Regions from separate parts of the Nocardioides sp. YIM B13467 genome, predicted to be linked through region 2. Evidence: riboswitches for the same ligand, from Rfam matches in the RefSeq annotation. Region 2 holds a riboswitch; the other holds the start of a gene.

Region 1 (15,290 bases), 3.6 Mb from region 2:
TGGACGTCGCCTCCGGTGCGTTGCTCGGCTTCTACGGTGGTCAGGACTACCTCGACAGCCAGCACAACTGGGCCGCGACCGGTGGTCACGCCGGGTCGACGATGAAGGCCTTCGCCACCGCGGCGGCGATCGCGAAGGGCTACTCGCTGAACTCGACGTGGGCGGGTGACTCGCCGTTCACGACCTACGCCGGCTCCGAGGTCGTCAACGAGGGTGAGCAGGCCGGGATCGCGGACGGGATGGACTACGGCCAGCACATCACCATGCTCAAGGCGATGGAGCAGTCGGTGAACACGGCCTACATCGACATGACCGAGTCGATGGGTGGGCCCGAGGAGGGCCGCAAGGCGATCTACGACACCGCGGTCGCCGCGGGGGTCGCCCCGGCGAAGGCGGACCCGAAGTTCCCGGGGATCCCCAGCACCACGACCGACTTCGACCACAAGACCGATGACCGGATCGCCCTCGGCCGCGCCAACGTCAGCCCGATCAACATGGCCAACGCCTACGCCACGATCGCCAACGGCGGCTACCGCCACGACGTACACGTGGTGAAGAAGGTCCGCGACCGTGCCGGCAACGTCCTCTACAGCTGGAACGGTCGGAAGAACGCCCGGCACGCGATCTCCGAGGACATCGCCGCCGACGTGACGTACGCGATGCAGGGTGTGGTGCAGAGCGGCTCGGGCCAGAAGGCCCAGAGCATCGGCCGCCCGGTGGCGGGCAAGACCGGCACCGGCACCTGCACCAACGAGCAGTACGTCTGCTCGTCGTGGTTCGTCGGGTTCACCCCGCAGATCGCCACCGCCGTGCGCTACTCGCGCGGCAACGGCGAGGGGAAGCTCGACGGCGGCTGGATGCCGTCCTACTTCGGCGCCGACTATCCCACCGAGACCTGGGCGGCCATCATGGCGAAGGCCATGGAGGGCAAGGAGGTCGAGAACTTCCCCGCACCCGTCTACGTCGACGGCCAGGATCCCGAGACCGGACACGAGGAGGAGCTGATCGCTCCGCCCGCCCCGCCGGAGAAGGACAAGGAGAAGTGCGACCCGGTCTCGGAGTTCTTCGGCACCTGCGAAGGTGACGGCGGGGGCGGCTGGGGAGGCGGCGGCAAGCCCTGGGAAGGCCGTCCATGAGGTGAGTTGAGGCGTACGCCTCAGGCGTTTCGCGACACTTGTGCATTTATTAACGGGTGTCTAGGATCACGCCCATGGAGTTCGAGCTGGCCGCGGCCACCCCAGCCAAGGATCGTCGCGTCCGGCGTTCGCGGGCGGCACTGATCCAGGCCGCAATCGCGCTGGTCACCGAACGGGGCACGGCGGCGATTCCGATCTCCGACATCGCGGCGGCGGCGGACGTGAGTCGGCAGCTGGTGTACCAGCACTTCGGCGATCGCGACGCCCTGCTGCTCGAAGCCGCGCTCGACCTGGCCAGGACAGAGCTGCTGCCACGTTTCGCGGACGTGGCGTCACCGGAAGGGCGCGAGCGAGCGCTGGCCCTGACTCGGCACTTCGCCGAGCATCGCGTCTTCTACCGGGCGATGCTCAACAGCTCCAGCGCCTACGCGCTGACCAAGGCACTCAGCGGCCTGATCATCCCGGTCAACCGACGTGCCATCGATGCGCAGTTCGCCGAGGAGTACGACCCGCAGCAGCTCGATGACCTGGCGGTCTTCGTCACCGGCGGCGGGGCGACCGTCGTCAACGCCTGGGTGACCGACGCGGACGACCCGCTCGACCCCGAGGACCTCGCCGACCGCCTCATCGGACTGCTCGGCGTCATCACCGGCGCGTTGCGCCGAACCGCTGCTTCCGAGAAGGAGACCGACCGATGAGCCTGGTCAGCCACATCATCCAGCGCCAGATGAAGCTTCCCGAGCCGCTGACGCGGCGGGTCGTCGTCGACCGTGACCTGAGCGTGCCGATGCGCGACGGCGTGGAGCTGCTGGCCGATCGCTGGACGCCGAAGGGCGGCGCGGAGGGCCTGCCGACCGCGCTCATCCGGTGTCCGTACGGCCGCTCTGGCTTCTTCGGCGCGATCATGGCCCGCCCGCTCGCCGAGCGCGGGTACCAGGTGCTGATCCAGAGCGTCCGCGGCGGCTTCGGCTCCGGTGGCGTCATGGATCCCATGCTCCAGGAGCGCGAGGACGGCCTGGACACGTTGGACTGGGTGATCGAGCAGCCGTGGTTCGGCGACTCCATGGTGCTGGTCGGCATCAGCTACCTGGGCTATGTGCAGTGGGCGGTTGCCGACAGCCTGCCGCCGCAGGTCAAGGCCATGATCCCGGTGGTCACCGAGTCGGCGCTGACGAGTGAGTTCATGCGCGCCGACGGTCGTTCGCTGGAGTTGCCGCTCGAGTGGGGCGCGCTGGTCGCCACCCAGGAGCGCCCCTTCGCGATGTTCCGCAGGAACGCCCAGACCAAGAAGACTGCCGCTGCCCTGCACGTGCTGCCCCTGCAGGACATGGACGTCGCGGCCACGGGCCGGCGTTCGCAGTACATCCAGGACGTTCTCGCCCATGATGCCGACGATCCGCACTGGGACGGCATCGACCACCGCCATCGGGTCGCCGGCACGCGTGTCCCGGTCAGTTCCATCGGCGGCTGGTACGACGTCTTCCTCCCGGGTCAGCTGCGGGACTTCGCGATTCTTCAGGACGCCGACAAGCCGGCCCGGCTCACCGTCGGGCCCTGGACCCATGTGGACCTGACGATTCCTGGAGCAGCCGAAGCGGTCGACTTCGGCCTGGCGTACGCGCGCGGCGAGGAGCCGGCCGATCGGGCGCCGGTGCGGCTGTTCGTGATGGGCGAGGACGCCTGGCGCGACTTCGAGTCCTGGCCGCCGAAGGGCTATGAGCCGCAGCACTTCCACCTCCAGAGTGATGGCGGTCTGTCGGTGAGCGCCCCGGACGACTCGGATCCCGACAGCTATCACTACGACCCGGCCGATCCGACCCCGGCGGCCGGGGGCATCAGCATCAGCAGCGGCGGCCGCGTCGACAACGGTGCCGTGGAGGCCCGGTCCGACGTGCTGACCTACACCACAACGGTGCTCGACGAGGACGTCGAGGTCGTCGGCGAGGTGAGTGCCGAGATCTGGTTCCGGTCGAGCCTGGCGTACGCCGACGTCTTCGTGCGGCTCTGCGATGTCGACGAAGAGGGACGCTCCCACAATGTCTGCGACGGACTCACCAGTCTGACGAGCGCCGATGAGCTCACCTGCGCGACCGTGCGGCTCTGGCCCACGGCGCACCGGTTCAAGCGCGGCCACCGGATCCGTGTGCAGGTCTCCAGCGGCGCGTTCCCGCGCTACGCCCGTAATCCCGGGACCGGGGAGCCGCTCGCCACCGCCACGACGCTCCTGGCTGCCGACCAGACGGTCCACCACGATCCAGGGCATCCTTCGGCGCTGATCCTGCCGGTTCGCGCCGTTTCGACCACGTAGCATCCAATATGTAGGACAAGCGTCCATTGTTCGAGACGTACGCCTTGCGGGGCGCTCTCCGTCTCCGGCACCATCATCGGCGAAGGTCACGACTGCCAGCGCGAAGCCCCGGCTTGCTGGCGGGCAACCCTCCCACGCGGTGGGGTGCTCCGGGTGACGACCAGGCCCTCGCCGAGGTGGCGCGGGCAAGCGCGTGCTTCGCCGGGTAGCCCTGGGGAGCCATGACCCGAAGGGTGCCCCCATGTCCCTGCTTCCGCTCGTCGGCTCGAACACGCAGGTCCCGCTGCTGGACGGAACGACCACGACGTACGCCAACCTCGATGTCGCCGCGTCGGCGCCGGCCCTGCAGAGCGTGGTCGACCGGGTGGCCGAGGTCCTGCCCTGGTATGCCTCGGTGCATCGCGGCGCCGGCTACCTGTCCCAGGTCTCGACCGCCCTCTACGAGGAGTCGCGCGCGACGATCGGCGCCTATGTCGGCGCCCGCGAGGACGACGTCACCGTCATCACTCGCAACACCACCGACTCGGTGAACCTGCTGGCCGGCTGCGTACCGGGCCGGGTGCTCGTACTCGACATCGAGCACCACGCCAACCTGCTCCCGTGGCGCCGCGTCGAGGCCGGTGTGACCGTGGTCGCCGGCGGCGACACCCTCGCCGGCACCATCGACGCCCTCGCCGGCGAGCTGGACCGGGACAGCTTCGCCCTGGTCGCGATCACCGGCGCCTCCAACGTCACCGGCGAGGCGCTGCCGGTCGCTGAGATCGTCACCCTGGCGCACGCCCACGGCGCCCGGGTCCTCGTCGACGGCGCCCAGCTGCTCGCCCACCGTCACTTCTCGCTGGCCGCGACCGGCGCCGACTACGTCGTCCTCTCCGGCCACAAGCTCTACGCCCCCTACGGCGCCGGCGCCCTGGTCGGGCGCCGCGACTGGCTCGACGTCGGCACCCCCTATCTCGCTGGGGGAGGCGCCGTCGACGACGTTGAGGTGGGGGAGACCACCTGGCAGCCCGCCCCCGCACGCCACGAGGGCGGCTCGCCCAACGTCATCGGCGCCGCCGCGCTGGCCGCTGCCTGTACGACTCTCGGCGGCCTCGAGCCCGCCGAGCTGGACCGCCACGAGGCGTCACTGAGGGGGCGCCTCGTGGCCGGCCTGTCCGCGCTGGAGGGTGTCGATGTGCTGCGCTTGTGGCCCGACTCCGAGGAGCCCGTCGGCGTGGTGACGTTCACGGTCGACGGCATCGAGCCTGGTCGGGTCGCGGCCTACCTCTCCGCCGAGCACGGTCTGGGCGTACGCGACGGCCGGTTCTGCGCCCAGCCGCTCCTCAAGCGCCTCGGGCTCACCGGCGGCGCGGTCCGCGCGAGCATCGGGATCGGCACCTCGGCCGCCGACGTGGACCGGCTGGTGGCCGGCGTACGTTCTCTTCTCGCGGGTGACGTCCGGGGCGACTACGTCCTCGTCGACGGGGCCTGGACGCTCGCCGAGGACCCGCGCCCGCTCGTCGGACCGGCCGGTCTGACCCGCCTGGCCGACACCGCCGGCTCGTGCGGAGCGGCCGTCTAGCGGGGATGATTCGGGGCGCTCACGGCGTTGAGGAATTGTGAGCGAAAGAGTGCATGGAGAGCGGAAGGTTCGCGGCGGCAAGCTGGTCGTCGTCGACGCGACAGTCTCCGCTGACACGATCATCGACGTCGTCCTCTCGGGCGACTTCTTCCTGGAGCCCGACGAGGCGCTGGGCTGGCTGACCGAGGCGCTGGAGGGACAGCCCGTCGACGTCTCCCTCGACCAGCTGACCGCGGTTCTCGACGTCTCCGCCCGTGACGCCGAGCTGGTCGGCTTCGGCACCCGCGACGTCGCCCTGACGGTGCTGAGGGCGCTGGGCCGGGCCACGACTTGGGACGACCTCGACCTCGAGATCGTCGAGACCGGGCCGCTGGCGCCGCGGATGCAGATGGCGCTCGACGAGGTCATCGTCCGCCAGGTCGCCGAGGGTCGCCGCGCCCCCAACCTGAGGTTCTGGGACTGGGCCAGCAGCGCGGTCGTGATCGGCAGCTACCAGTCGATCTCCAACGAGGTCGACGAGGCCGCCGCCGAGCGTCACGGCATCGAGGTCGTACGCCGCGTCTCGGGTGGCGGCGCCATGTTCATCGAGCCGGGCAACACGATCACCTACAGCCTCGCCGTCCCCGACACGCTCGTGGCCGGCATGTCCTTCCAGGAGTCGTACGCCTTCCTCGACGAGTGGGTGCTGCGCGGCCTGCGCAGCGTCGGCATCGAGGCCGCCTACGCCGGTCTCAACGACATCGCCTCGCCGGTCGGCAAGATCGCCGGCGCCGCGCAGAAGCGGATCCCCGGCGGCGTCCTGCACCACGTCACGATGGCCTACGACATCGACGCCGACAAGATGCTCGAGGTGCTCCGGATCGGCCGGGAGAAGATGTCCGACAAGGGCACCCGGAGCGCCGCCAAGCGCGTCGACCCGATCCGTTCCCAGACCGGGCTGAGCCGCGAGAAGGTCATCAACGCCCTGCTGGCGGAGTTCGAGCAGAGCTTCGGGGCGGCGTACCTCGGCCTCGACCGGGCCACGATCGACGAGGCCGCGGCCTTGGTCGAGAGCAAGCACGGCACGCGGGAATGGATCAACCGAGTGCCGTAGTCTCGAAATCGTTCTGAGGCCCGGCGACTGCGTCGCCGGGCCTCAAAGATTTGGACTCCGCTGCTCGGAGCGTTCCTTGGATGAGATGGGGGGGTCCTCATTCACGACCGACATCACGAGCAGCGGAGCGCCGCCAGTCTGGCACGCTCAGATGGGCCCTCGCAATAGGTGAACGCCCCTCCGAGCCTATTTTCTGTCGGTCGATCTGCAGGGCGGAACACATGGACTATGGAAAGTACTAGACCAGAGGATTTGGACCGTACTTTCCGGGTCCTCTGACCCAGGCAGGCCATGCTCGCGGACGGGGTCGCGAATGACGGTGGCCGCCATGGTCGGCTACCCTTGACACATGCAGATGTCTGTCCTGCTTCTTAGGCAGCCGCGCTGACCCTGAGGGACACACCCCGGTCACGCGGCTAGCCCTCCATGTGGGGGCCCTTTTTCATTCATGGAGCTTTGTTCCAGAAGCAGTCTTGACGCACGACACTCGACAAGGACGAAAGACCAATGACGCAGGAGCAGGCCGAGCAGACGACGTACGACGTCACCGAGCTGCAGGACAAGTGGCGCCCTATCTGGGAGAAGCTGGAGCCGTTCAAGGCGGGTCAGCGAGAAGGGGCCGAGAAGCGCTACGCGCTCACGATGTTCCCCTACCCCTCCGGCGACCTGCACATGGGCCACGCCGAGGTGACCGCGCTGCACGACGTGATCGCCCGCTACTGGTGGCTGAAGGGCTTCGACGTCCTGAACCCGATCGGCTGGGACTCCTTCGGCCTGCCCGCCGAGAACGCCGCGATCAAGCGCAACGAGAACCCCGCCGGCTGGACCTACGCCAACATCGAGACCCAGGCGGAGTCGTTCAAGCGCTACGGCATCTCCTTCGACTGGTCGCGCCGTCTGCACACCTCCGACCCGGAGTACTACAAGTGGACGCAGTGGATCTTCCTGAAGCTGTACGAGGCCGGCCTGGCCTACCGCAAGAAGTCGCCGGTCAACTGGTGCCCCAACGACCAGACCGTGCTGGCCAACGAGCAGGTCGTCAACGGCGAGTGCGAGCGCTGCGGCGCGGTGGTCACCAAGCGTGACCTGACGCAGTGGTACTTCAAGACCACGGCCTACGCCGAGGAGCTCTACAACGGCCTGGACCAGCTGCAGGACACCTGGATCGGCAAGGTCGTCAACATGCAGCGCAACTGGATCGGCCGGTCCGAGGGCGCGCACGTCGACTTCGAGATCTCGCTGACGGACGGCACCAAGAAGTCGGTCACCGTCTTCACGACCCGTCCCGACACGCTGTACGGCGCGACCTTCATGGTCGTCGCCGCCGACGCCGACCTGGCCAAGGAGATCGTGGCCCCGGAGCAGGCTGCTGCGCTGGAGGGCTACCTGGAGGACGTACGCAAGGCCTCCGACATCGACCGGCTGGCGACCGACCGTCCCAAGACCGGTGTCGACCTGGGCGTCACCGCGACCAACCCCGTCAACGGCGAGCAGATCCCGGTGTGGGCGGCCGACTACGTGCTGGCCGACTACGGCACCGGCGCCGTGATGGCCGTCCCGGCCCACGACCAGCGCGACCTGGACTTCGCCAAGGCGTTCTCGCTGCCGGTGCGCCGCGTGGTGGACGTGCCGGGTGCGGAGAACCCCGAGGAGACGTACGTCGCGACCGCGGGTGACGGTGCGTACGTGAACTCGCCGGAGCTGGAGGGCGTCGCCGACAAGGCGAGCGGCATCCACAAGATCATCGAGAAGCTGGAGGCCGAGGGCCACGGCAAGGGCACGATCAACTACCGGCTGCGTGACTGGCTGCTGTCGCGGCAGCGCTACTGGGGCGCGCCGATCCCGATCATCCACTGCCCGGTCGACGGCGAGGTGCCGGTGCCCGAGGCCCAGCTGCCGGTGCAGCTGCCCGATCTGGCTGGCGCTGACCTGAAGCCGAAGGGCGTCTCGCCGCTGGCCGCGGCCTCGGAGTGGGTCAACGTGACCTGCCCGAAGTGTGGTGGGCCCGCGACGCGCGACTCGGACACGATGGACACCTTCGTGGACTCGTCGTGGTACTTCCTGCGCTACCTGTCGCCGACCGACGAGACCCAGGCCTTCTCCTCCGAGCTGGCCCGCGAGTGGGGTCCGGTCGACTTCTACCTGGGCGGCGACGAGCACGCGGTGCTGCACCTGCTGTACTCGCGGTTCTTCACCAAGGCGCTGCGCGACATCGGCCTGATCGACTGGGACGAGCCGTTCACGTCCTACCTGTCCCAGGGCAAGGTCATCAACGGCGGCAAGAAGATGTCGAAGTCGCTGGGCAACGGTGTGAACCTGTCGGACGTGCTGGAGGAGTTCGGTGTCGACGCGACCCGGCTGACCCTGGTCTTCGCCTCCCCGCCGGAGGACAACATCGACTGGGCCGACGTCTCGCCGGCGGGTTCGGTGAAGTTCCTGCAGCGGGCCTGGCGCCTGGCCGGGGACGTGACGTCCTCCCCGGGTGTCGACGTCTCCGGTGGGGACGTCGCGCTGCGGCGTACGACTCACAAGACCGTCGCCGAGGCCGAGCAGCTGATCGAGTCCTACCGGTTCAACGTGGTGGTGGCTCGGGTGATGGAGCTGGTCAATGCGACCCGGAAGGCGATCGACTCCGGCGTCGGTCCTGCCGACCCCGCCGTACGTGAGGCCGCGGAGACGGTCGCGATCCTGCTCTCGCTGGTCGCGCCCTACACCGCCGAGGAGATGTGGGAGCGCCTGGGGCACGAGCCGACGGTTGCGCGGGTCGCGTGGCCGACGGTTGAGCCCCACCTGCTCGTGGAGGACTCCGTGACCGCCGTCGTGCAGATCAAGGGCAAGGTGCGTGCGCGCCTGGAGGTCTCGCCCTCGATCTCCGAGGCCGACCTGGAGGCTGCGGCGCTGGCCGACCCGGCGATCGCGGCCGCGATCGAGGGTCAGACGGTGCGCAAGGTCATCGTCCGCGCGCCGAAGCTCGTCAACATCGTCGTCTGATCGGCTCGGCTCACGCTGTCGAGGCGACGGGTCGATCTGTAGGCTTCTGACATGGCCCGGGTAGCGATCGTGACCGACTCGACCGCGATGCTTCCATCCGATCTCGGGGATGCCGCGGAGCTGATCACATCGGTGCCGTTGCAGGTGATCGTGGATGGGACGTCGTACGACGACGGGGTGGAGGAGACGTCGCCCGAAGCGCTGCTGACGGCGTTGGCGGCGCACAAGACGGTGACGACCTCGAGGCCCTCGCCGGCGCTGCTGGCGGAGGTCTACGAAAAGCTCGCGGCGCAGGGCTTCGAGGAGATCGTCTCCATCCACCTCTCCGCGGAGCTGAGCGCGACGTGCGAGTCCTCGATGCTCGCGGCGCGGGAGGCTCCGGTGCCGGTGACCACCGTGGACACGCGGGTTGTCGGACCCGCGGTCGGGTTCGCCGTGATGGCCGCCGCGGCGGTGGCCGGACGCGGCGGGAGCGCTGCCGAGGCGCGCGAGGCCGCGCTGGCGCGGGTCGCAGCGACGCGTTCCTACTTCTACGTCGACACGCTCGAGTACCTGCGCCGGGGCGGGCGGATCGGAGCCGCTGCTGCCCTGCTCGGGACGGCGCTGGCGGTCAAGCCGCTGCTCACGATCGAGGACGGGCGGGTCGTGCCGCACGAGCGGGTGCGTACGGCCGAGCGGGCGATCGCGCGGCTGCAGGCGCTCGGGGTCGAGGCGGGTGAGGATGCCGACGCCGTCGAGATCGTCGTCGCTCACCTGGGCAGTGCTGACCGGGCGGCCGCGATGACCGAGGGGCTCTGCGCCGAGCTGAACGGCAAGATCAACGGCGACGTACGCGTCGGGGTGCTGGGCGCGGTGCTCGGTGCGCATGTCGGACCGGGGTGTGTGGCGGTCGTCGTGGGGCCCAAGCTCTGATTCTGGGCCCGTTCTTGGGCCGGTTACCGTCCACAGGGACGGTTGAGGATCGGGTTGTCCACAGGCGTTGAGAACGCGCTCGGAAGTGTCGGCGCGGGCGCATAGCTTCGGCGTCATGCGGACCCGACCGACCTCTGATCACTCCGATGCCGTCGCCCGGCGACTGGAGCAGCTGCGCGCCGAGCTCGACCCGCCGGGGGAGGAGGACGAGGGCGAGGAGGACTGGCAGCCGCCGTGGTGGGACGGGCCGAGAGCGACCGACACCGCGGAGCTGGATCCGTTGGTGCCGGTCCCGGGGCGCCACGCGTCTCGGCGTCAGGTCGTGATCTCGCCTGATGCGGTGCTGCCCGAGCCGCTGCGTGGGCGGGTGAGCCTCGGTCCTTGGCATCTCGTCGTGGTCTCGCTGGTGCTGGTCGCCGGGTTGGCGGTGGCCTGCTGGTGGATGATCCGCGCCGACCCGGAGGTGGTGCCGGCCGCCCGAGCCTCGCCCTCGGCCTCCCCGCTGGTCGCGCTGCCGACCGACTCGGTGGCGCCCGGGAGCACGACCGCGGTGCCATCGGGCGGGGCGTCGGCCGGAACGGTGACGGTCGACGTGGAGGGCAAGGTGCCCAAGCCGGGCATCGTGGTCCTGCCGGTCGGCTCGCGGGTGGTGGATGCCGTCGAGGCCGCCGGTGGGGCCTCCCACAAGCAGCTCGCCGGGCTCAACCTCGCCGCTCTGCTCAGCGACGGTCAGCAGATCGTGGTGGGCGCGCCCAACGGGGGAGTGGGAGCTGCGGTGACCGGCTCCGGTGGTCCGGCCGCCGGGGCCTCGGGAGCGGGAGTGAGCCTCAACGCCGCCTCCATGGAGGAGCTGGAGACGCTGCCCGGGGTGGGGCCGGTGACGGCGCAGGCGATCATCGACTGGCGCACCACCAACGGCGCGTTCACCTCCGTCGACGAGCTGCTCGAGGTGGACGGGATCGGTCCGAAGACCTATGACTCGCTGGCTCCGCTGGTCACGTTGTGAACGACCTGCGGCTGCCGCTCCTCGGGGCCGGTGCGTGGGCGGGGGCGTTGGCCGGGCCGGTGGTGGCCGGAGGACGGTCCGGGGTGGTTCTGCTCGTGCTCCTCGCCGCGGTCCTCGGCATCGGCGGCGGATGGGCCGTTCGGAAGCGCCGCCCGACGGCGCTGGCGTTGTTGCTGATGGTCGCCGGGACCGCCGTCGTCGCGGGGCTGCACGCCGCCCGGGTCAGCGACAACCCGGTGGCGGACCTGGCCGCGCGCAAGGCGCAGGTGCGCGTGGTCGCCACCGTCACCACCGACCCGAAGGAGGTGACGGGTCAGCATGGGACGTACCAGCTCCGGCGCGCCAGCGTGCGGGAGATCAGGGGCCGAGGGGTGCTCTACCGGTTGCGTACGCCGGTGGTCGTGCTCGGCGACGACGCCTGGGCGGACATCCCGCTGGGGGCGACGGTGACGACGACCGGACGGCTGGGGAAGAGCAACTCGCACGAGGAGTCCGCGCTGCTGATCGCCGGTCCGCCGCGAGTCGTCGCCGGTCCGGGGATCTGGTGGCGAGCCTCTGAGACGCTGCGCGCCTCGATCCGGGATGCGGTCGCACACCGGCCACCGGACCAGGCAGCGCTGGTCCCGGCGCTGGTCGATGGTGACGACACCGGCCTCTCCGACGACCTCGCCGACGACTTCCGCACGACCGGGCTCACGCACCTCCTCGCGGTCTCGGGCACCAACCTGACCCTGGTGGTCGGGTTCCTGCTGATCGTGGCCCGTTGGGCCGGGGTGCGGGGGAGAGGGCTGTACGCCGTCGGGGTGCTCGGCATCCTCGGGTTCATCGTGCTCGCCCGCACCGAGCCGAGTGTGGTGCGGGCCGCCGCGATGGGCGCGGTCGGACTGCTTGCGATGACGCACAACGGGCGCCAGCGAGCGCTGCGCGGGCTCGGCGCGGCGGTGATCGGGCTGCTGCTGATCGACCCCGGGTTGGCGACCTCGATCGGGTTCACACTCTCGGTCCTGGCCACGGCCGGCATCCTGCTCTTCGGGCCACCATGGCGCGACGCTCTGAGGCGTTGGATGCCGCAGTGGTGCGCGGAGGCGATCGCAGTCCCGGCAGCGGCGCAGCTCGCCTGCACTCCGGTGGTCGCCGCCATCTCGGGCCAGGTCAGTCTCGTCGCGGTGCTCGCGAACCTGCTCGTCGAGCCCGCCGTCGCACCCGCGACGGTGCTCGGTCTCCTGGGAGGTCTCCTCGGGCTGGTGTGGGATCCGCTCGGCATGGTCGCGGGCACGATCGCGACCTGGTGCGTCGCCTGGATCATCGCGGTGGCCCGCTTCGGTGCCGGGCTGCCGACCGCGGAGGTCGGCTGGGCGACCGGGCCGCTGGCCCTGGCGGTGCTCGTGGTCGTCTGTGCCGCGATCGCCTTCCTGGCTCCTCGCATCCTGCGGCATCCGATCACCGGGGTGGCCGGATGCCTGGTGCTGCTCGCGGTCGCGCTGGTGCGGCTGCCGAGCCCTGGCTGGCCTCCACCGGGTTGGGTGCTCGTGATGTGCGACGTGGGACAGGGAGACGCCCTGGTGGTGCGCACCGGGACGGGGAGTGCCGTCGTCGTGGACGCCGGCCCCGATCCGGATCTCGTCGACGACTGTCTCGACCGCCTCGAGATCGAGGACGTTCCGCTCGCCGTGATCACCCACTTCCACGCCGACCACGTCAACGGCGTCGAGGGCGTCTTCGCCGGCCGCCGGGTCGGTGAGCTGTGGACCTCGCGCCTCCAGGACCCGCCCGAGGGCGTACGGGTCCTCGGGGAGACCGCCGGCGCGGCCGGGGTGGTGCCGGTTCCAGCTCCCTACGCAGCCACGACCACCATCGGTGAGGTGCGGATCCAGGTGCTCTGGCCGACGGGCGAGTCCGACACCCGCGGCCCCGGGGACGGCTCCACCGCCAACGACGCGAGCGTCGTCCTCCTCGTCGAGTCCCGCGGCCTGCGCCTGCTGCTGACCGGCGACATCGAGCCGGAGGGACAGGACCAGCTCGCCGACGACCTTGCCGAGCTCGACATCGACGTGCTCAAGGTGCCCCACCACGGCTCGCGCTATCAGGACCTCGACTGGCTGCGTACGCTGCGGGCGCAGGTCGCGCTCACCTCCGTCGGCGCCGGCAACGACTACGGCCATCCCGCCACGGCCACGGTCCAGGGGCTCGAGGAGAGCGGCACCAAGGTCTACCGCACCGACCGCGACGGCTCGGTCGCGGTCGTCGAGTCGGGAGGTGAGGCCGCCGTGGTGACGCGATAAGTGTCGGTGCCGTGTGGGAGGGTTTGGGCATGGCACGCACCGCCTCCGCCCCGAGCCCGACCGGCAACCTCTCGGCCTCCGACGTCCTGGGTCGGGTGACGCTGGTGACCGGCAAGGAGGAGTTCCTGGGGGAGCGTACGGTCGCGGCTGCGAAGGCCGCGGTGAAGGCCTACGACCCCGAGGCTGAGGTCTCCGAGGCAACTGCTGCTGAGCTGGCCCTGGCCACGCTCGGCGAACTGAGCGCGCCGTCTCTCTTCTCGAGCATCAGGTGCGTCGTCGTCCGAAACCTCGAGAACCTGCCGGACGAGTCGGTAGAGGGCCTGGTGGCCTATGCCGGGATGCCCGCGGAGGAGGTCGCACTCGTACTCGTCCACGGAGGTGGGCAGAAGGGCAGCGGCACGCTCGCCAAGCTCCGCAAGCTCCCGAAGGTGACCGAGCACAAGTCGGTGGAGCTGAAGGCGCGTGAGTTCGGCAGCTTCGTGAAGGCCGAGGTGCGGCTGCACGGCGGGAGTATCGACGAGGAGGGCGCCGACTTCCTGATCCAGGCGGTCGGTCAGGATCTCCGCGCCCTGTCGGCGGCGGCCAGCCAGCTCGCCTCCGACAACGAGGCGAAGCGGCTCGGCCTGGAGCACGTGAAGCAATACTTCGGTGGCCGCGCCGAGGTGAAGAACTACGTGATCGCCGATGCGATCATCTCCGGCGACCGGGTCAAGGCCCTCGAGGAGATCCGCTGGGCCCTCGACACCGGCTCCTCCCCGGTCTACGTCCTCTCCGCCGTGGCCGGCCAGCTGCGCACCGTCGCCAACCACGTCGCCGGCATCCGCGACAGCGGCACCCCGCCCTGGAAGCAGAAGTCCATCGCCGGCCTCGCCCGCGGCTGGTCCCGCGAAGGCATCGGCGAGGCCCTCCGCTCGGTCGCCCGAGCCGACGCCGACCTCAAGGGCGCCGCCAGCGACCCGGCGTACACGCTCGAGCGCCTCGTCCTCACCATCGCCGCCCTCCGCCAGCGCTGACCCTCCCGACGCGTCACCCCGGTCGGCCGAGGCGTCAGGTGCGTCGGGCGAGATGGCAGCACAGTGCCCACTCGGCCGACGTATGTGACCTCTCGGCCAGCGCGCGTGACGCCTCGGTCGACGGGGGCGACTTCTCGGCAAATGAACGAAGCCCCCGTCGCGGAGGACGGGGGCTTCGGTAGGGCTTACCTCAGAGGGAGGAAGCCTTCTTGGCGATCGCCGACTTGCGGTTGGCGGCCTGGTTCTTGTGGATGACGCCCTTGGAGACGGCCTTGTCGAGCTTCTTGGTGGCGACCTTGGCGGTCTCGACCGCAGCGTCCTTCTCGCCGGCCTCGGCGGCGGCGTGGAACTTGCGGATGACGGTCTTGAGCTCGCTCTTGACGGCCTTGTTGCGCTCGTGCGCCTTCTCGTTCTGCTTGTTGCGCTTGATCTGCGACTTGATGTTCGCCATGGGTGAATGATCTCCAGTGCTTCGACGTGTGGTGGTGCGAGCTCTCAATCCGGCCCCTCGGGGAAATGAGAGGGGAGAGGCCTACGCGAACACGCTTGCGGTCAAGATTACAGACTCGCGTCGTTTGGCCTCAAATCGCCGTACCTCACGTAGCTACTCCGGGGTAGGCTGTGGTGATCTCGGTCACGAGATTTCCGGCGGAACCCCCTGTTGCGGCTCGGCTCCAGCGTCTAGGGTCCCCCGCGCGGTCCCTCTCGTGCTAACCGCCCACCGTTCACCCCCCACGCACACACTGCAGGCCAGGAGAATCATGCCGACCCAGTCCGCGATCGATCTCGCATTCCTCGACGAGATGCCGGCGAACTTCGCCATTCACTTCCTCAACCGGGTCAAGGCGACCCCGAACGCGGAAGCTTTCCGCTATCCCGTGGTCGGCTCGACGACCGAGGCAGGCGGAGAGGAGTGGAAGTCGCTGACCTGGAAGGAGGCCAGCGACCTGGCCAGCCGGCTCGCCGCGGGCCTCGTCTCGCTCGGCCT
Region 2 (15,290 bases):
CCGCTGGCGCCCGAAGGAGGCCTCGAACCCGGCGGTGGCGTCGACCGGGTACGCGGCCCGGATCGGCACCCGGCCGCCCGGCCCTTCGGTCGGCGCGATGTCGACGACCCGGTAGCGCCCGATCTGCACCGTGGCCAGATAGGTCGCCATCGGCTCGGCCTGCCAGTAGCGCCAGGTCTCCCCGCTGCCGCGGCGTACGCGGGAGGTCAGCTCGCCGTTGGAGACGACCGCATACCCCGGCGCGGTGGTCACGCTGATCGCGTAGCGGGCCTTGTCGGAGGGGCGGTCGTTGCACGGGAACCAGGTCGGCGCACCATGGGGCTGACCTGCGACGATGACGCCGTCGTCGAGCTCCTCCCAGCCGGCGTCGCCGTGGTGCGAGAGCACGACCGGGCGGGGCTTTCCGGCGTATCTGACCGTGACCACGAACTCCTCGCCGGCCGCGATCCGCGAGCGGAGATTCAGCACCAGGCGGTGGTCGTGGTGGGCCCACTTGGCCGGCGGGCGGCCGTCGATCGAGACCTTCTGCACCCGCAAGTAGGCGAGGTCGAGCACGACGCGGCTGATGTCGTCGACGGCGACCGCGCGGATCGTCGCCGTGCCCGCGAGCCGGTTGCCGACCAGGTCGTAGGTGAGCTCGAGGTCGTAGTGGGTCGCGCTCCACGACGGGTCCCCGTGACCTGGAAGGTAGGGGTCGGCTGCGGGGAGCTTCGGCACGGCGGTCATGTTAGGGGGCCGCCTGGTCCCACGGACCGATCGGGTTGCCGATCCACAGGGTCTTGTCCGGGAGGCTCTCCCCGCGCATGACCAGCGAGACCGGGCCGACGACCGCGTGCCGGCCGATGGCCGCGGCGGGCAGGATCACCGAGTTGGGCCCGAGCGTGGCGCCCCTCTTGAGAGTGACCGCGTCGAGGGCCAGGACACGGTCGTGGAACAGGTGGGTCTGCACGACGGTGCCGGCGTTGACCGTGGCGCCGTCGCCGAGCTCGACGAGGTCGGTCTCGGGGAGCCAGTGAGTCTCGATCCACACGCCGCGGCCGATCTTCGCGCCGAGCGCTCGGAACCAGAGGTTGAGCACCGGGGTCCCGGACACGGCGCCGGTGAACCAGGGCGCGGCGAGCACCTCGACGAAGGTGTCGGCCAGCTCGTTGGCCCATACGAACCAGCTCCACAGCGGGTGCGACCCGGCCCGGATGCGGCCCACGAGCAGCCACTTCGCCGCCACCGTGACGCCGGCGGCGACCGCTCCGGCGACCGCGAGCACCGGCCCGGTGACCAAGATCGCGACGAGGAGGTCGGTCGCCTCCCAGACCCGCACGAGCACGTAGCCGACCCCTGCGTAGAGCAGCACCGCGAGCGCCTGCGGCACCAACCGGGCCAGCTCGACGAGCGCCCTTGCGATCTTGAGCCCGGCCGGCGGGTCATAGGTACGTCCCGAGTCGGCCTCGCCGGCCGCCCGGCGCAGCGGCGCCGGCGGCGAGCCGAGCCAGCTCTCCCCCTTCTGCGCACGTTTGCGGCGCGGGGCCGCGCTGAGCACGGCGACCAGGGACGCCTTCGGCACCTTGCGGCCGGGCGCCGCCATGCCGGAGTTGCCGACGAAGGCCCGCTTGCCGATCTTCACCCGCTCGACCCGCAGCCAGCCGCCGCCGAGCTCGTAGCCGCCGATCAGGGTGTCGTCGGCCAGGAAGCTCTGGTCGTTGACCTGCGTCAGCCCGGGGATCATCAGGACCGTCGAGGCCTCGACGTGCTTGCCGATCTTCGCGCCCAGCGCCCGCAGCCACAGCGGCGTCAGCGTCGAGGAGTAGAGCGGGAAGAGCCAGGTGCGGGCCTCGTCGAGCACCTGCATCGTCGACCAGACCGCGACGCCGGCCAGGCTGCGTACGGGATGTACGCCGGGGGCGATCGCCAGACCGGCGAGCCGCACCACCGCCCAGATGAGCGCGGCCAGGGTGGCGAAGCCGGCCGCCACCGCGACCGGGCTCCAGGCCAGCAGCGCCCCGATGTCGGTGTAGGAGGTGGGCACGCCGGCGAGGGCGACGGCGACGAGCATCCCGACGCCGATGGCGACCGCGGGAAGCAGTGCGAGGACGGCGGCCGCGATGCCGTAGAGAAGCATCCAGACCTGGGCTCGCGCCTCGGGTGGCTGCCACGGCCCGCGGGCCTCTCTGGCGGCGCGCACGGCCGGCGAACCCGACCAGAACTCACCCGCCGGCACCACGCCGAAGACCGCCGAACCGGGTCCGACCTCGGCGTCGTCGCCGACCCGGGCGCCGGGCAGAAGTGTCGACCGTGCCCCGACACGGGCACGGTCGCCCACCTCGACCTCGCCGAGATGGAGCACGTCACCCTCGATCCAGTGACCGGAGAGGTCGACCTCCTGCTCGATCGAGCAGCCCTTGCCGAGGGTGAGCATGCCCGTGACCGGCGGGAGGCTGTGCAGGTCGACGTTCTTGCCCATCCGCACGCCGAGCAGCCGGGCGTACCAGAGCATCCAGGGTGCGCCGGCGAGACCGTGGGCGCCGAGCTCGTCGACGGCGTGCGTCGCCAGCCAGAGCCGGAGATGGACCTTGCCGCCGCGGGGGTGCTCCCCTGGACGTACGCCGCGCAGGATGAGTCGCGCTGCGCCCGCGGCGAGCAGCATCCGGCCCGGCGGGGTCAGGAAGGCGAGGACGGCCGGCACGAGGATCCACCAGCTGAGCGAGGGCAGCCAGGGTGCCCACGGCTGGGCGAGCGTCGTCCCGAGCCCGATCCAGGTCAGCCAGCGCGGTGCCGCGAGGCAGCGCAGCAGGATCGTGGCGACCACCTGCGCGACCTGGGTCTTGAGGCGTACGGCCGGCACCTCGTGCTCGGAGAGCGCGGCAGAGCTGCCCATCTCGTCGATGTAGGTCGCGAGCGCCCCGAGCTTCGGCTGGTCGTAGATGTCGCCGAGCGCGACCTCGGGGAAGCGCTCGCGGATCAGGCTGACCATCTGGGCCGCGGTCAGGCTGCCGCCGCCGAGGTCGAAGAAGTCAGCCGCCGGCCCGATGACCTCGGCGCCGAGGACGTCGTTCCACAACCCGGCCAGCCAGGCCTCGGTGTCGCTGAGCCCCTCCCCCGAACCCGCGGCCGAGGCGAGCGGCCACGGCAGTGCGTCGCGGTCGACCTTCCCGCTCGTACGTGTCGGGAGGCTGTCGACCACGGCCAGCCGCGGCACCAGGGCCGCCGGCATGTCGGCCCGGAGCCGGGCGACGGAGGTGGCCTGGTCGAAGGTGTCGTCGACGGTGACGTAGCCGACCAGCAGGCTGTTGCCCGCGGCGCTCCTTCGCACCGCCGCCGCGGCCCCGACGACTCCGTCCAGCTGCAGCAGGGCACTGTCGATCTCGCCCAGCTCGATACGCCGTCCGCCGAGCTTGATCTGGTCGTCGGCGCGCCCGCCGAAGAGCAGCCCGGCGGGGTCGTTGACGACCAGGTCGCCGGACCGGTAGGCGCGCTCCCAGCCGAGGGTGGGCATCGGGGCGTACTTCTCGGCGTCCTTGGCCGCGTCCAGGTAGCGCGCCAGGCCGACGCCACCGATGATCAGCTCGCCGGTCTCGCCCTCGGGGACCGGAACCCCCGTGGCAGGGTCGACGACGGCGAGGTCCCAGCCGTCGAGCGGGAGGCCGATTCTCACCGGCCCTTCTGCGGTCAGCCGGGCACCGCAGGCCACCACCGTCGCCTCGGTCGGACCGTAGGTGTTCCACACCTCGCGGCCGGACGTGACCAGACGGGCGGCGAGCTCGGGCGGGATCGCCTCGCCGCCGGTGATCAGCAGCCGGACCCGGTCCAGCGAGGACGGCGGCCACAGCGCGACCAGCGTGGGCACCGTCGAGACGATGGTGATCTGGTTGGCGACCAGCCATGGGCCGACGTCGACCCCGGAACGCACCAGCGCCCGCGGGGCCGGGACCAGGCAGGCGCCGTAGCGCCACGCCAGCCAGATCTCCTCGCAGCTCGCGTCGAAGGCCACCGAGAGACCCGCCATCACCCGGTCGCCGACCCCGATCGGGGCGTCTTGGAGGAAGAGGCGCGACTCGGCGTCGACGAACGCCGCGGCGTTGCGGTGGGTGACCGCGACGCCCTTCGGCGTGCCGGTCGACCCGGAGGTGAAGATCACCCAGGCGTCGTCTTCGGTCGACGGCTCCTCCGGCTCACGCACCTCACCGGCCTCGCCGGTCTCGCCCGTAGTGGTGACCCGCAGGTCGTTGGTCACGACCGCGGCGACCTGGGCCTCACCGAAGACCAGCCGGGCCCGCTCCTCGGGGTCGTCGGCGTCGACCGGCACGTAGGCAGCGCCCGCGCAGAGGATCCCGAGGATCGCGACGTACAGGTCGGTGGTGCCGCTCGCGATCCGCAGCCCGACCTTGTCCCCCGGCCCGATCCCGGCGGCGTTGAGCTCGGCGGCCAGCCCGTCGGCGGCCTCCTCGAGCTCGGCGTACGTCAGCAGCCCGTTGCCCGCGTCGACGGCCGGCTCGTCGGGCACCTGGGCCGCGGTGGCCCGGAAGATGTCGACGAGCGTCCGGGGCTCGGGCGCGAGGTCGCCTCGCAGCAGGGGGTCGGTCACACGCGGAGCCTTCCGGTGATAGTTGAACGGATGACGTACATCTTCGTTCCTTCTCGGTGTCGATTTGGCCTTGTCCCACCCGTCATCCCCGGTGACAGACTCAATTCGAGCGGACGAAAGGGATCACGATGACCAGATACATGGTGCTGCTGCCGACGAACGAGGCCTTCTGGGCCGAGTCGACGCCGGAGGAGAAGGCAGCCGGATACGAGGTGCACGGCAGGTTCGCCAAGCTGCTGGCCGAACGCGGCCACAAGGTCACCGGGGGCGCCGAGCTCCACCACTCCAGCAAAGCCAAGACGCTGCGCAAGACCGGTGACGGGGTGGTGATCACCGACGGCCCGTTCGCCGAGACCGTCGAGCACGTGACCGGCTTCTACACGATCGAGACCGACGACGCCGACGACATGCTCGAGTGCTGCAAGGTGCTCGCCGAGCTCGAGACGGCGCTCGAGGTCCGCGAGATCGTCGAGCACGAGGGGATGTCCGCATGAGGTACTACCTGCTCATCCCCAACGTCGAGGCCGAGTGGCAGGCGAAGACGCAGGAGGAGAAGGACGCGTTGTTCGCTGTGCACGAGAAGTTCTCCGCGCTGCTGGCCGAACGCGGCCACACCGACCTGCGGCACGGCGCCGCGCTCGACCTTCCGTCGACGGCCGTGACCGTGCGTGCCTCGGGAGTCACCGACGGCCCCTACACCGAGGCAGCCGAGCATCTCGCCGGGCTCTACGTCGTGGAGTCCGAGGACCGCGACGACCTGGTCGAGTGCTGCAAGCTGCTCGCCACGGTCGAGTCGGCGATCGAGATCCGCGCGGCGGACTAGGGCGACCCGCGTCGATGCTGGAGACGCTGCTGCGCGAGGAGTGGGGCCGGTTGCTGGCCCTGCTCGTCGCGCAGTTCCGGCGTCTCGACCTGGCCGAGGACGGCCTGGCCGACGCCTTCGAGGCGGCCGCCCGGCACTGGCCCGTCGACGGCGAGCCCGACAACGGACCGGCGTGGCTGCTCACCACGGCGCGGCGGCGGATCGTGGACCGGATGCGTTCTGAGGAGGTGCTGGCTCGCAAGATGCCGCTGCTCGCCGTGGATGCGGCAGTGACCCAGGAGGCGCAGCGGGTGATGGCCACCGTGCCGTTCGGGGCCGGTGTCGAGGCGACCACCGACGAGCGGCTGCGCCTGGTGCTGCTCTGCGCCCACCCGACCCTGTCCCGCGAAGCCGCCGCGGCGCTCACCCTCCGTCTGGTCCTCGGCGTCTCCACCGAGGACATCAGGCGGCTCTTCCTGCAGTCGAAGGCGACGATGGCGGCACGACTGACCCGGGCCCGGAAGCGGCTGGCGGGCGCCTCCTTCGAGGTTCCCGCGGATCTCGCCGACCGGGTCGGGATCGTCGCCGAGGTCGCCTATCTCGCGTTCACGGCGGGCTACGCCCCCGGCACCGGTCCGGATGTCGTACGCAGCGATCTGGCCGGCGAGGCGATCCGGCTGGTCCGCGTCCTTCGGTCGGTCCTTCCCGAGCCGGACCCGGAGATCGACGCCCTCCTCGCGCTGATGCTCCTGCAGCACTCGCGCCGAGCAGCCCGGATCGGGCCGGACGGCGCTCTCGTGCTGCTCCCGGACCAGGACCGCACCCGCTGGCGGGCCGACGAGATCGCCGAGGCCCTCGCGATCCTCACCCCGCTCGCCGACGCGGTCCCGGCGCCGTATCTCTTGCAGGCGCTGATCGCCGCGGAGCACGCCCTCGCGCCCAGCTCAGAGACGACCGCCTGGAAGCGCATCGTCGAGCGCTACGACGAGCTGCTGGCTCTCCAGGACACCCCGGTCGTACGTCTCAACCGGGCCGTCGCGGTGGCCGAGGCGAACGGCGCCGAGGCCGGGCTCGAGGCGCTGGACTCGGTCGCTCTCGCGGGGCACCGGCTGCCTGCCGTACGCGCCCAGCTGCTGGAGCGGTCGGGGCGTCACGACGACGCGATCGAGGCGTATGCGGAGGCCATCGCGCTCTGCACGCACGGGCCGGAGCGGGCCGACCTCACCCGGCGGCAAAGGGCCCTGGGAGGTTTTCCGCCTCAATCGCTAGACGAGAACACGTTCTAGTTGCCACACTCGGTGATGTGACCCCGATCACTCTCCCTGACATCCTCGAGGCGATGGCCGACGCCATCCCCGACCGCACCGCCGTGTTCACGATGGAACACGCCTACAGCTTCGCCGAGGTCGACGAGCGCGCGACCAGGCTGGCCAACCACCTCCTCGGGCAGGGCATCAAACCCGGCGACCACGTCGCCGTCCACTCCCGCAACCGGATCGAGTGGGTCGACGCCTTCTACGGGTGCATGAAGGCGCGAGCGGTCCCGATCAACATCAACCACAAGTACCTCCACGACGAGCTCGACCACCTCTACCGCAACTCCGACGCCGTCGCCGCGATCATCGGGCCGGAGCACGTCGAGGCGGTCGCCGCGCTCGGCCTGGGCATCCCGACGCTGGTCCTGGGTGAGGAGTACGACGCCGCGGTCGCCGCCGCCTCCAAGGAGCGCCCCGACATCGAGCGCAGCCCCGACGACCGCTACGTCATCTACACCGGCGGCACCACCGGGATGCCGAAGGGCGTCGTGTGGCGCCAGGAGGACATCATCCGCGCCGCGATGAACGCGAGCCGGTTCGGAGCCCCCTTCGACACCGTCGAGCAGCTCGCCCAGGAGGCCGCGGCACAGGAGTCGCCGATGGTGCTGCTGGCCTGCGGTCCGATGATGCACGGCGGCAGCCAGTGGATCATGGGCAACGGCCATGTCGCCGGCTGCACGGTCTCGCTCTACACCGAGCCGACCTGGTCGCCCGAGACGATCCTCGACCTGGTCCAGGCCGCCGGGGTCAACTCGCTCACCTTCCTGGGCGACGCGATGGGCCGCCCGGTCGCCGAGGCGATCCTTCGCGAGCCGGAGCGCTGGGACCTGAGCAGCCTGTTCGCCGTCTCCAACGGCGCCGCCCCGCTCTCCGCGGGGGTCCGCACCCAGCTCCGGGAGGCGCTCCCGGGCCGCTACATCCTCGACTCCTACGGCGCCTCGGAGTCCGGGGCCGCCGGCATGCAGGTCGACGACGGCAACGAGGGCACGCAGGCCGCGCCGAAGTTCCAGGTCGGGATGGACGTACAGGTCCTCGACACCGACATGAAGCCGTGCGCGCCGGGCGAGACCGGCATGCTCGCGCGCACCGGCTCGATCCCGCTGGGCTACTACAACGACCCGGTCAAGACCGCGGCGACGTTCAAGGAGGTCGACGGGCAGCGCTGGTCCATCCCGGGCGACTTCGCGCGGCGCGAGGAGGACGGCTCGATCACCGTCCTCGGCCGCGGGTCGGGCTGCATCAACACCGGCGGCGAGAAGGTCTTCCCCGAGGAGGTCGAGTCGGTCCTGCTGCGTCACGCGGACGTCTTCGACACCGCGGTCGTCGGCACCCCGCACGAGCGCTGGGGCCAGCAGGTCACCGCTCTCGTTCAGCTCCGCGACGGCGCCGCGACCTCGACCGATGCGCTCCGCGAGCACTGCCGCAGCCTCATCTCCGCCTACAAGGTGCCCAAGGACATCCTGCTCGTGGAGCGAGTCCCCCGCACGCCCGTGAGCAAGGTGGACTATCGTGCGAGCGCTACGGTCGCCGCCGAGCTGCTCGAGGCGCGTACGTGACGACCGGCTGATCCGACGTACGGTTCGGTGCCGTACGGCCCTACCCCTGGAAAGCGTACGTCTCTGTGTCCGCCGTGATCCCCCTCACACTGCCCGACATCCTGGAAGCGATGGCCGATGCGATCCCCGATCGCACGGCCGTCGTCACCTCCGACCGCGCCTACTCGTACGCCGAGATCGACGAGCGTGCCACGCGCCTGGCCAACCACCTGCTGAGCGTCGGCCTCGAGCCGGGTGCCCAGGTCGCCGTCCACGCGACCAACCGGATCGAGTGGGTCGACGCCCTCTACGGATGCCTCAAGGCCCGCACCATCCCGGTCAACATCAACCACGCCTACCGGCGTGACGAGCTCGCAAGGACGTACGCCGCCACCGACTGCGTCGCGGCCATCGTCTCCCCCGAGTTCACCGATGACCTCGACGAGCTCGACCTGAGGCTCGACCACCGCGTCGTCCTGGGGCCTGACTACGACGCCAAGGTCGCCGCTGCGTCCAAGGAGCGGCCTACTGTCGGACGTACGCCCGGCGACTGGCACATCATCTTCACCACCGGCACCACGGGCACCCCGAAGGGTGCGGTCTGGCGCCAGGAGGACCTGATCTGGGCCGCGCTGAACACGGTCCGCCGCAACGCGCCGATCCCGTCGGTCGAGGGTCTCGCCGCAGAGGCGGCCGCCCGCGACTCGGGTGTCGTCCTGCTGGCCGGCGGTCCGCTGCTGCACGGGCAGAGCCAGCTGCTGCTCCTGCGGGCACTGGTCGCCGGTGGCACCGCGGTGCTCGACACCTCTCCCACCTTCTCCGCCGAGGCCTTCCTCGACCTCGCCGAGCAGGCCGGCGCGACCGCGATCACGCTGCTGGGCGACGCCCAGGCGCGGCCGGTGGCCAACGCCCGGCTGACCGGCAAGAAGCGCTGGCCGCTGCGCTCTCTCGCCGGCGTCTCCAACACCGCGGCGCCGCTATCCGAAGGCGTCCTCGGAATCCTGCGCAACGCCTTCGCGCGCCGGGTCATCGTCGACTCCTACGGCACCCTCGAGACCGGCGTCACCGGCTCCCGCGCCGACGACGGATCCCCGCTCGTGCCCGGCGAGGCGCGGTTCATGGTGGGCCCCGAGGTGGAGGTCTTCAACCCCGACCTCACCCCGGCGGCCCCCGGGGTCGAGGGCCTGCTGGCCCGCTCCGGCCCCTCGGCTCTCGGCTACTACAAGGACAACGCCCGCTCGGCCACCGCGATCAAGCTGATCGACAACCGGCGCTGGACCTTCCCCGGCGACCTCGCCCGCCGGGAGCAGGACGGCTCGATCACCCTGCTCGGCAGGGCCGCCACGCTCGTACGCACCGGTGACCTCGAGATCCACCCCGAGACCATCGAGGGCGTGCTCCTCGCCCACGAGGACGTCGTCGACGCCGCCGTCTTCGGCATGCCCCACCCGCGCTGGGGCCAGCAGGTCGCGGCGCTGGTGCAGCTGGCCCCGTCGACCGAGACCACCGCTGCCGACCTGCGCAAGCACGCCCGCGACCGGCTCGGAGAGTCCCACGAGCCCAAGCTCGTCCTGCTGGTCGAGTCGGTGCCCCGTACGCCTGCGGGCACCGTCGACTACCGCGCCGCGACCGGCCTCACCGCCGACATGCTCAGCACCGGCGGCAAGAACCCGGACGAGGCGGAGGCCAGGGCAGAGGAGAAGTAGCCCGAGTCGGCGCGTTATGACGAGCCGACTCGACCGGTATTCGTGTCAAGATCCGGCGGCTCGGTCGCCTCGGGCGGGAGCTCGGGCAGGTGGTGTCCGAACGGGACCTGCTGGACCTGCCCGAGGGCGGCGAGGACGGAAGGCAGCATCGCCTTCGCCGTGCGCTTGTAGCCCATCGCGCTGGGGTGGAAGTGGTCGATGGCGAACATCTCGTCGGGGTTGGTGATGAAGAACGGGCCGACGACGTCGGAGAGCGAGACGACGTGGGCGCCCCGGGCCAGCGCAATCTCGCGCTGCCCGTCGGCCAGCTGCTTGGCGATCCTGCGCCCGAGCGAGCGCAGCGGCTGCGGCAAGGGGCGGACCGCACCCACGTCCGGGCAGGTCCCGACCACGACCTCGGCACCGCGCTCACGCAGCGCGTCGATGACCTCCCCCAGCACCCGGGTGGAGTCCTTCTGCGGGACCCGGTGGGTGACGTCGTTGCCGCCCACGATGACCACCGCCACATCGGGCCGGTAGCCCTTCGGCAGCGACTCGAGCTGCGCGGGGAGCATCGACGTCTCGGCCCCGACCACGGCAGCCGTACGCAGCCGCACCGGCCTCAGCAGAGCCTTGGCCGTGCCCTTGGCCAGCCGTGCGCCGAGGGTGCCGCTCCGGGTCTCCGCGCCCAGCCCGGCGGCGATCGAGTCGCCGAGGATGAGGAGCTCGACCGGCGTACCTCCGTAGGTCTTCTTGTAGACCTTGTCGGCGTCGATCGCCTCTTCACCGAGGGGTTTGCCGATCACGTCACGCGCGTGCGCCGCCTGTCTCTTCAGCAACGTCACGAACCCGGCACCGGCCGCCGCCCCCACCACACCGACTGCGCCGGCGACCCCGGCGGTGGCGGCGACCATGCCGAGCCACTTGGCCTCTTCACTCGTCTTCGTGGTGTTCACATTCCTTAGGTGTACCCCACGGATGTGAACGCGAAATTAACCTACGCCTGGGAGAGCCCGGCTTCCTCGAAGGCGTCGTAGTTGGGGGCGATGGTGGCGCGGGGGCCGACGATGCCGCTGACCGCGTCGAGCGTCTTGAGGCCGTGGCCGGTGTTGATGATCACCGTCTCCAGGCTCGGGTCGAGCAGACCGTTGTCGACGAGCTTCTTGGTGACCGCGAGCGTGGTGCCGCCGGCGGTCTCGGTGAAGATACCCTCGGTGCGGGCCAGGAGCACGATCGCGGCGCGGATCTCGTCGTCGGTGACCTCCTCGACAGCACCACCGGAGGAGCGGGTGGCGTCGAGGACGTAGATGCCGTCGGCCGGGTTGCCGATGGCCAGCGACTTGGCGATCGTGTCGGGCTTGACCGGGCGGATGGCGTCGACGCCGGCCTTGAACGCGGTCGCGACCGGGTTGCAGCCAGTGGCCTGGGCGCCGAAGATCCGGTAGGGCTTCTCCTCGACCAGACCGAGCTTGATCAGCTCCTTGAATGCCTTGTCGACCTTGGTCAGCTGGGATCCGGAGGCCACCGGGATGACGATCTGGTCGGGCAGGCGCCAGCCGAGCTGCTCGGCGATCTCGAAGCCGAGCGTCTTGGAGCCCTCGGCGTAGAAGGGACGTACGTTGACGTTCACGAACGCCCAGCCCTCCTCCTCCGCAGCGATCTCCTGAGCGAGCTTGTTGACGTCGTCGTAGTTGCCGTCGACGGCGATCAGGTTGTCGGTGAAGACGGCGGAGTTGACCTGCTTGGGCTGCTCGAGGTTGCTCGGGATGAAGACCGCGGTCGGGATTCCGGCGCGCGCGCCAGCCGCCGCCACCGCGTTGGCCAGGTTGCCGGTGCTCGGGCAGGCGAAGACCTTGGCGTCGAGCTCGCGGGCGGCGCTCAGAGCACAGGCGACCACGCGGTCCTTGAAGGAGTTGGTCGGGTTGGTCGAGTCGTCCTTCACCCAGATCTTCTCGATGCCGAGCTCACGCGCGAGGTTCTTCGCGTCCAGCAGCCGGGTGAAGCCGGGCTCGGTGTTGGGGCTCTGCTCGATGTCGTCGGGCACCGGCAGCAGCGCCTTGTAGCGCCAGATGTTGCGGGGTCCGGCCTCGATCTCCTCGCGGGTCACGGCCGGGAAGTCATAGGCCACCTCGAGTGGCCCGAAACACTCCGGACAGGCGTAATGCGGTCCGAGCTCGATCTGGTGCCCACACTCCCGGCACGACAGCGCCGAGGCGTTGCCGAAAGCACCCTCGCGCAGGCCCTTCGTCTCCGTGGTCGCAGCGCTCATGAGAAACCTCCTCCTCATCTTCCCCGATCACGTCTCTCGCGCCGGGCCGGAATTAGCACCTGCTCCACGCCCTACCCGATGGCCGGGAGGAGGATCGTGGTCGGTTGCCGGGACTTCACTGGGCCGTTCCCTCAGTCCCTCTCGATGAGCAGTAGCGATCGTACGGCAGGTATCAGCCGCCAAACACACCCGGGTTCCATTCCGCGGACCAGTCGTCCACCATCTGGACAATCGGGGTTCAGCGAGCGCGGAGGCGGCGCAGCATCCGGGCATCGTCGAAGCCCACCGCACGGGCGGCCGACTCCATGGTGGTGCCGGCGGCGAGGAGGTGGTCGGCACGCTCGCGGCGGAGCGCCTGTTGATAGCGGAGCGGGGTGAGGCCGGTCGCAGCTACGAAGGCGCGGGTCAGGGTGCGCTCGCTCACCCCGGCGCCGTCCGCCAGAACGGAGAGCGGAAGCGGCTCGGCGAACCGGGCGTCGATGACGTCCTGCACATGGTGGACGGTGTCGTCGAGATGGTTCCGGTGGCGCAGCAGGACGCTCTCCTGCGGCTGGTCCCCGTTGCGCCGCGCGTAGACGACCATGTCGCGGGCCACTCGAGCCGCCAGCGCCGGTCCGTGGCGCACCGCGAGCAGGTGCAGGCTCAGGTCGATGCCGCTGGCGATGCCTGCCGACGTCACGATCCGGTCATCGCTGGTGAAGAGCACGTCACGCACCACCCGGGCTTTCGGGTAGCGACTGGACAGCGCGTCCTGGAGATCGTGATGGGTGGTGCAGCGACGTCCGTCGAGGAGGCCCGCCTGCCCGAGGGCGTCGGCGCCGGCGCAGACGCTGGCCACCTCGCCCCCGGCGGCATGATGGGCACGCAACCGCTCTGCCGTCTCGCGGGTGAGCCGGGGGCCGGCGACGAGGTCGTCCGCCGCTCGCCAGCCCGGCACGACGATCAGGTCACCGGGCTCGAGATCGGGCCATTCCGCGGTGGCCGTCAGAGGCAGCCCCTGTGCGGAGAGCACCTCCCCGGGCTCGGCGCCCGCGACGTACGCGAGGTCGTAGGGATGCCCCAGGCTGCCCGCGGTGTGGAACGCCTGTGCCGGCCCGGCGAGGTCGAGCAGATGTACGCCGGGCAGCAGCACGAACACAACGGCGCTCATGCCACAGATGCTGCCACAGCCTCCAGATCGGCGATCGTCGCGATCTCGGCGAATCGGCCGCTGAGCACGAGCTTCGTACGCTCCACGACCTCCTCGGCCGACAGCCCGCCCAGCGGCTCGGTGGTGACCGCGTCGGCGACATAGGTGACCCGGTAGCCGAGGTTGGAGCCGACCCGCGCGGTGGTCTCGACGCACTGCTCGGCGCGGATCCCGCACACCACGAGCTCGGTGATCCCGCGCTCGGTCAGCACCTGCTGCAGGTTGGTCGTGGTGAAGGCGTTGTGGGCGGTCTTGCGCAGCTCGACATCGCCCGGCTCGGGGCCGCTGAGCCCGTCGAGGTAGCGCACGTGACCCGACTCCGGGTCGAAGACGCCGCCGCTGCCGGGCTCGGTGTGGAGCACCCAGACCACCAGGTCGCCCGCGGCCCGCGCGAGGCTCACCAGCCTGTCGGCGCGGTCGGCGATGTCGGGGTGAAGAGTCTGCTGCCAGGCCTCCCGCTGCCGGAAGGACTCCTGGATGTCGATGACGAGAAGGGCTCGGTTGCTCATGCCCCCAGTGTGCGAGCTGCCCGCTCGACGCACGAGGCATCAAGCGGGCAGCATCCGGAACGATCCGGTCAGGCAGCGGCAACAGTGTTCTGTGTGGTGGCCTCTCCCTCGGCAGGCGCGAGCGCGCCGCGTACGACATCCCTGACATCGCTCACCAGGTTGATCTTCAGGGCCTGCTTGACTTCGTCGGGGACCTCGTCCAGGTCGGGCTCGTTGCGCTGGGGCACGAAGACCTCGGTCAGACCGGCTCGCTGGGCGGCGAGCAGCTTCTGCTTGAGGCCGCCGATGGGCAGCACCCGCCCGGAGAGCGAGACCTCACCGGTCATCCCGACCTCGCTGCGCACCGGGCGACCGGTCGCGAGAGAGGTGAGCGCGGTGACCATCGTGATGCCGGCGCTCGGGCCGTCCTTGGGGACCGCACCCGCGGGCACGTGGACGTGGAGCGAGCGGTCGAGCACGGCCGAGTCGACGCCCAGCTCGGCGGCGTGCGAGCGGACGAAGGAGAGCGCGATCTGCGCGGACTCCTTCATCACCTCGCCGAGCTGGCCGGTGATGTTCAGTCCAGCCTGCCCGTCCGCCGAGGACGCCTCGATGAAGAGCACGTCCCCACCGAGCCCGGTGACGGCCAGTCCGGTGGCGACCCCCGGGACAGAGGTACGCTCCGCCGACTCCGGCGTGAACCGCGGCCGTCCGACCAGGTCCTTGAGGTTGTCCAGGCCGATCTCGACGTGCTCCGCACCGGTCGCCAGCTTCGTCGCCACCTTGCGCAGCGCCTTGGCGATGAGCCGCTCGAGCTGGCGTACGCCCGCCTCACGGGTGTAGTTCGCAGCCAGCTCACGCAGGGCGTCGTCAGTCACCGTGGCCTCCTCCGAGGTCACCGCGGCGCGCTCGAGCTGCCGGGGCAGCAGGAAGTCGCGGGCGATGGCTACCTTGTCGTCCTCGGTGTAGCCGTCGATCGTGACCAGCTCCATCCGGTCCAGCAGAGCCGACGGGATCTGCTCGACCACGTTGGCCGTGGCGATGAACAGGACGTCGGAGAGGTCCAGGTCGAGCTCGAGGTAGTGGTCGCGGAAGGTGTGGTTCTGCGCCGGGTCGAGCACCTCCAGCAGCGCGGCGGCAGGGTCACCCCGATAGTCGGAGCCGACCTTGTCGACCTCGTCCAGGAGCACGACCGGATTCATCGATCCGGCCTCCTTGATGGCCCGCACGATCCGGCCCGGCAGCGCGCCGACATAGGTCCGCCGGTGACCCCGGATCTCGGCCTCGTCGCGGACACCGCCCAGCGCGACCCGGACGAACTTCCGTCCGAGCGAACGCGCGACCGACTCACCCAGCGACGTCTTGCCGACTCCTGGCGGGCCGGCGAGCAGCACCACGGCACCGGATCCACGGCCGCCGATGACCTG

The links. Region 2 has a riboswitch for S-adenosylmethionine ahead of thrC (threonine synthase). Riboswitches for the same ligand answer to the same signal wherever they lie in the genome.
Region 1: another riboswitch for S-adenosylmethionine. It lies ahead of ACFX43_RS07585 (aminotransferase class V-fold PLP-dependent enzyme); the one in region 2 lies ahead of thrC (threonine synthase).

What each region holds. Positions count from the first base shown of each region.
Region 1 is NZ_JBHZPJ010000046.1:46,325-61,614, forward strand. Features, by position in the region: gene ACFX43_RS07570 (transglycosylase domain-containing protein) at 1-1,136, shown strand, start outside; gene ACFX43_RS07575 (TetR-like C-terminal domain-containing protein) at 1,211-1,834, shown strand; gene ACFX43_RS07580 (CocE/NonD family hydrolase) at 1,831-3,444, shown strand; SAM riboswitch class IV at 3,529-3,642, shown strand; gene ACFX43_RS07585 (aminotransferase class V-fold PLP-dependent enzyme) at 3,686-5,005, shown strand; gene ACFX43_RS07590 (biotin/lipoate A/B protein ligase family protein) at 5,055-6,098, shown strand; gene leuS (leucine--tRNA ligase) at 6,606-9,089, shown strand; gene ACFX43_RS07600 (DegV family protein) at 9,141-10,001, shown strand; gene ACFX43_RS07605 (helix-hairpin-helix domain-containing protein) at 10,117-11,007, shown strand; gene ACFX43_RS07610 (ComEC/Rec2 family competence protein) at 11,004-13,289, shown strand; gene holA (DNA polymerase III subunit delta) at 13,319-14,302, shown strand; gene rpsT (30S ribosomal protein S20) at 14,493-14,753, opposite strand; gene ACFX43_RS07625 (AMP-dependent synthetase/ligase) at 15,064-15,290, shown strand, end outside.
Region 2 is NZ_JBHZPJ010000046.1:3,597,692-3,612,981, reverse strand. Features, by position in the region: gene ACFX43_RS24495 (M1 family metallopeptidase) at 1-717, opposite strand, end outside; gene ACFX43_RS24490 (Pls/PosA family non-ribosomal peptide synthetase) at 728-4,579, opposite strand; gene ACFX43_RS24485 (YciI family protein) at 4,708-5,073, shown strand; gene ACFX43_RS24480 (YciI family protein) at 5,070-5,402, shown strand; gene ACFX43_RS24475 (RNA polymerase sigma factor) at 5,417-6,667, shown strand; gene ACFX43_RS24470 (AMP-binding protein) at 6,685-8,253, shown strand; gene ACFX43_RS24465 (AMP-binding protein) at 8,328-9,938, shown strand; gene ACFX43_RS24460 (SGNH/GDSL hydrolase family protein) at 9,953-10,873, opposite strand; gene thrC (threonine synthase) at 10,915-12,186, opposite strand; SAM riboswitch class I at 12,198-12,337, opposite strand; gene ACFX43_RS24450 (GlxA family transcriptional regulator) at 12,425-13,336, opposite strand; gene ACFX43_RS24445 (isochorismatase family protein) at 13,333-13,884, opposite strand; gene lon (endopeptidase La) at 13,953-15,290, opposite strand, start outside.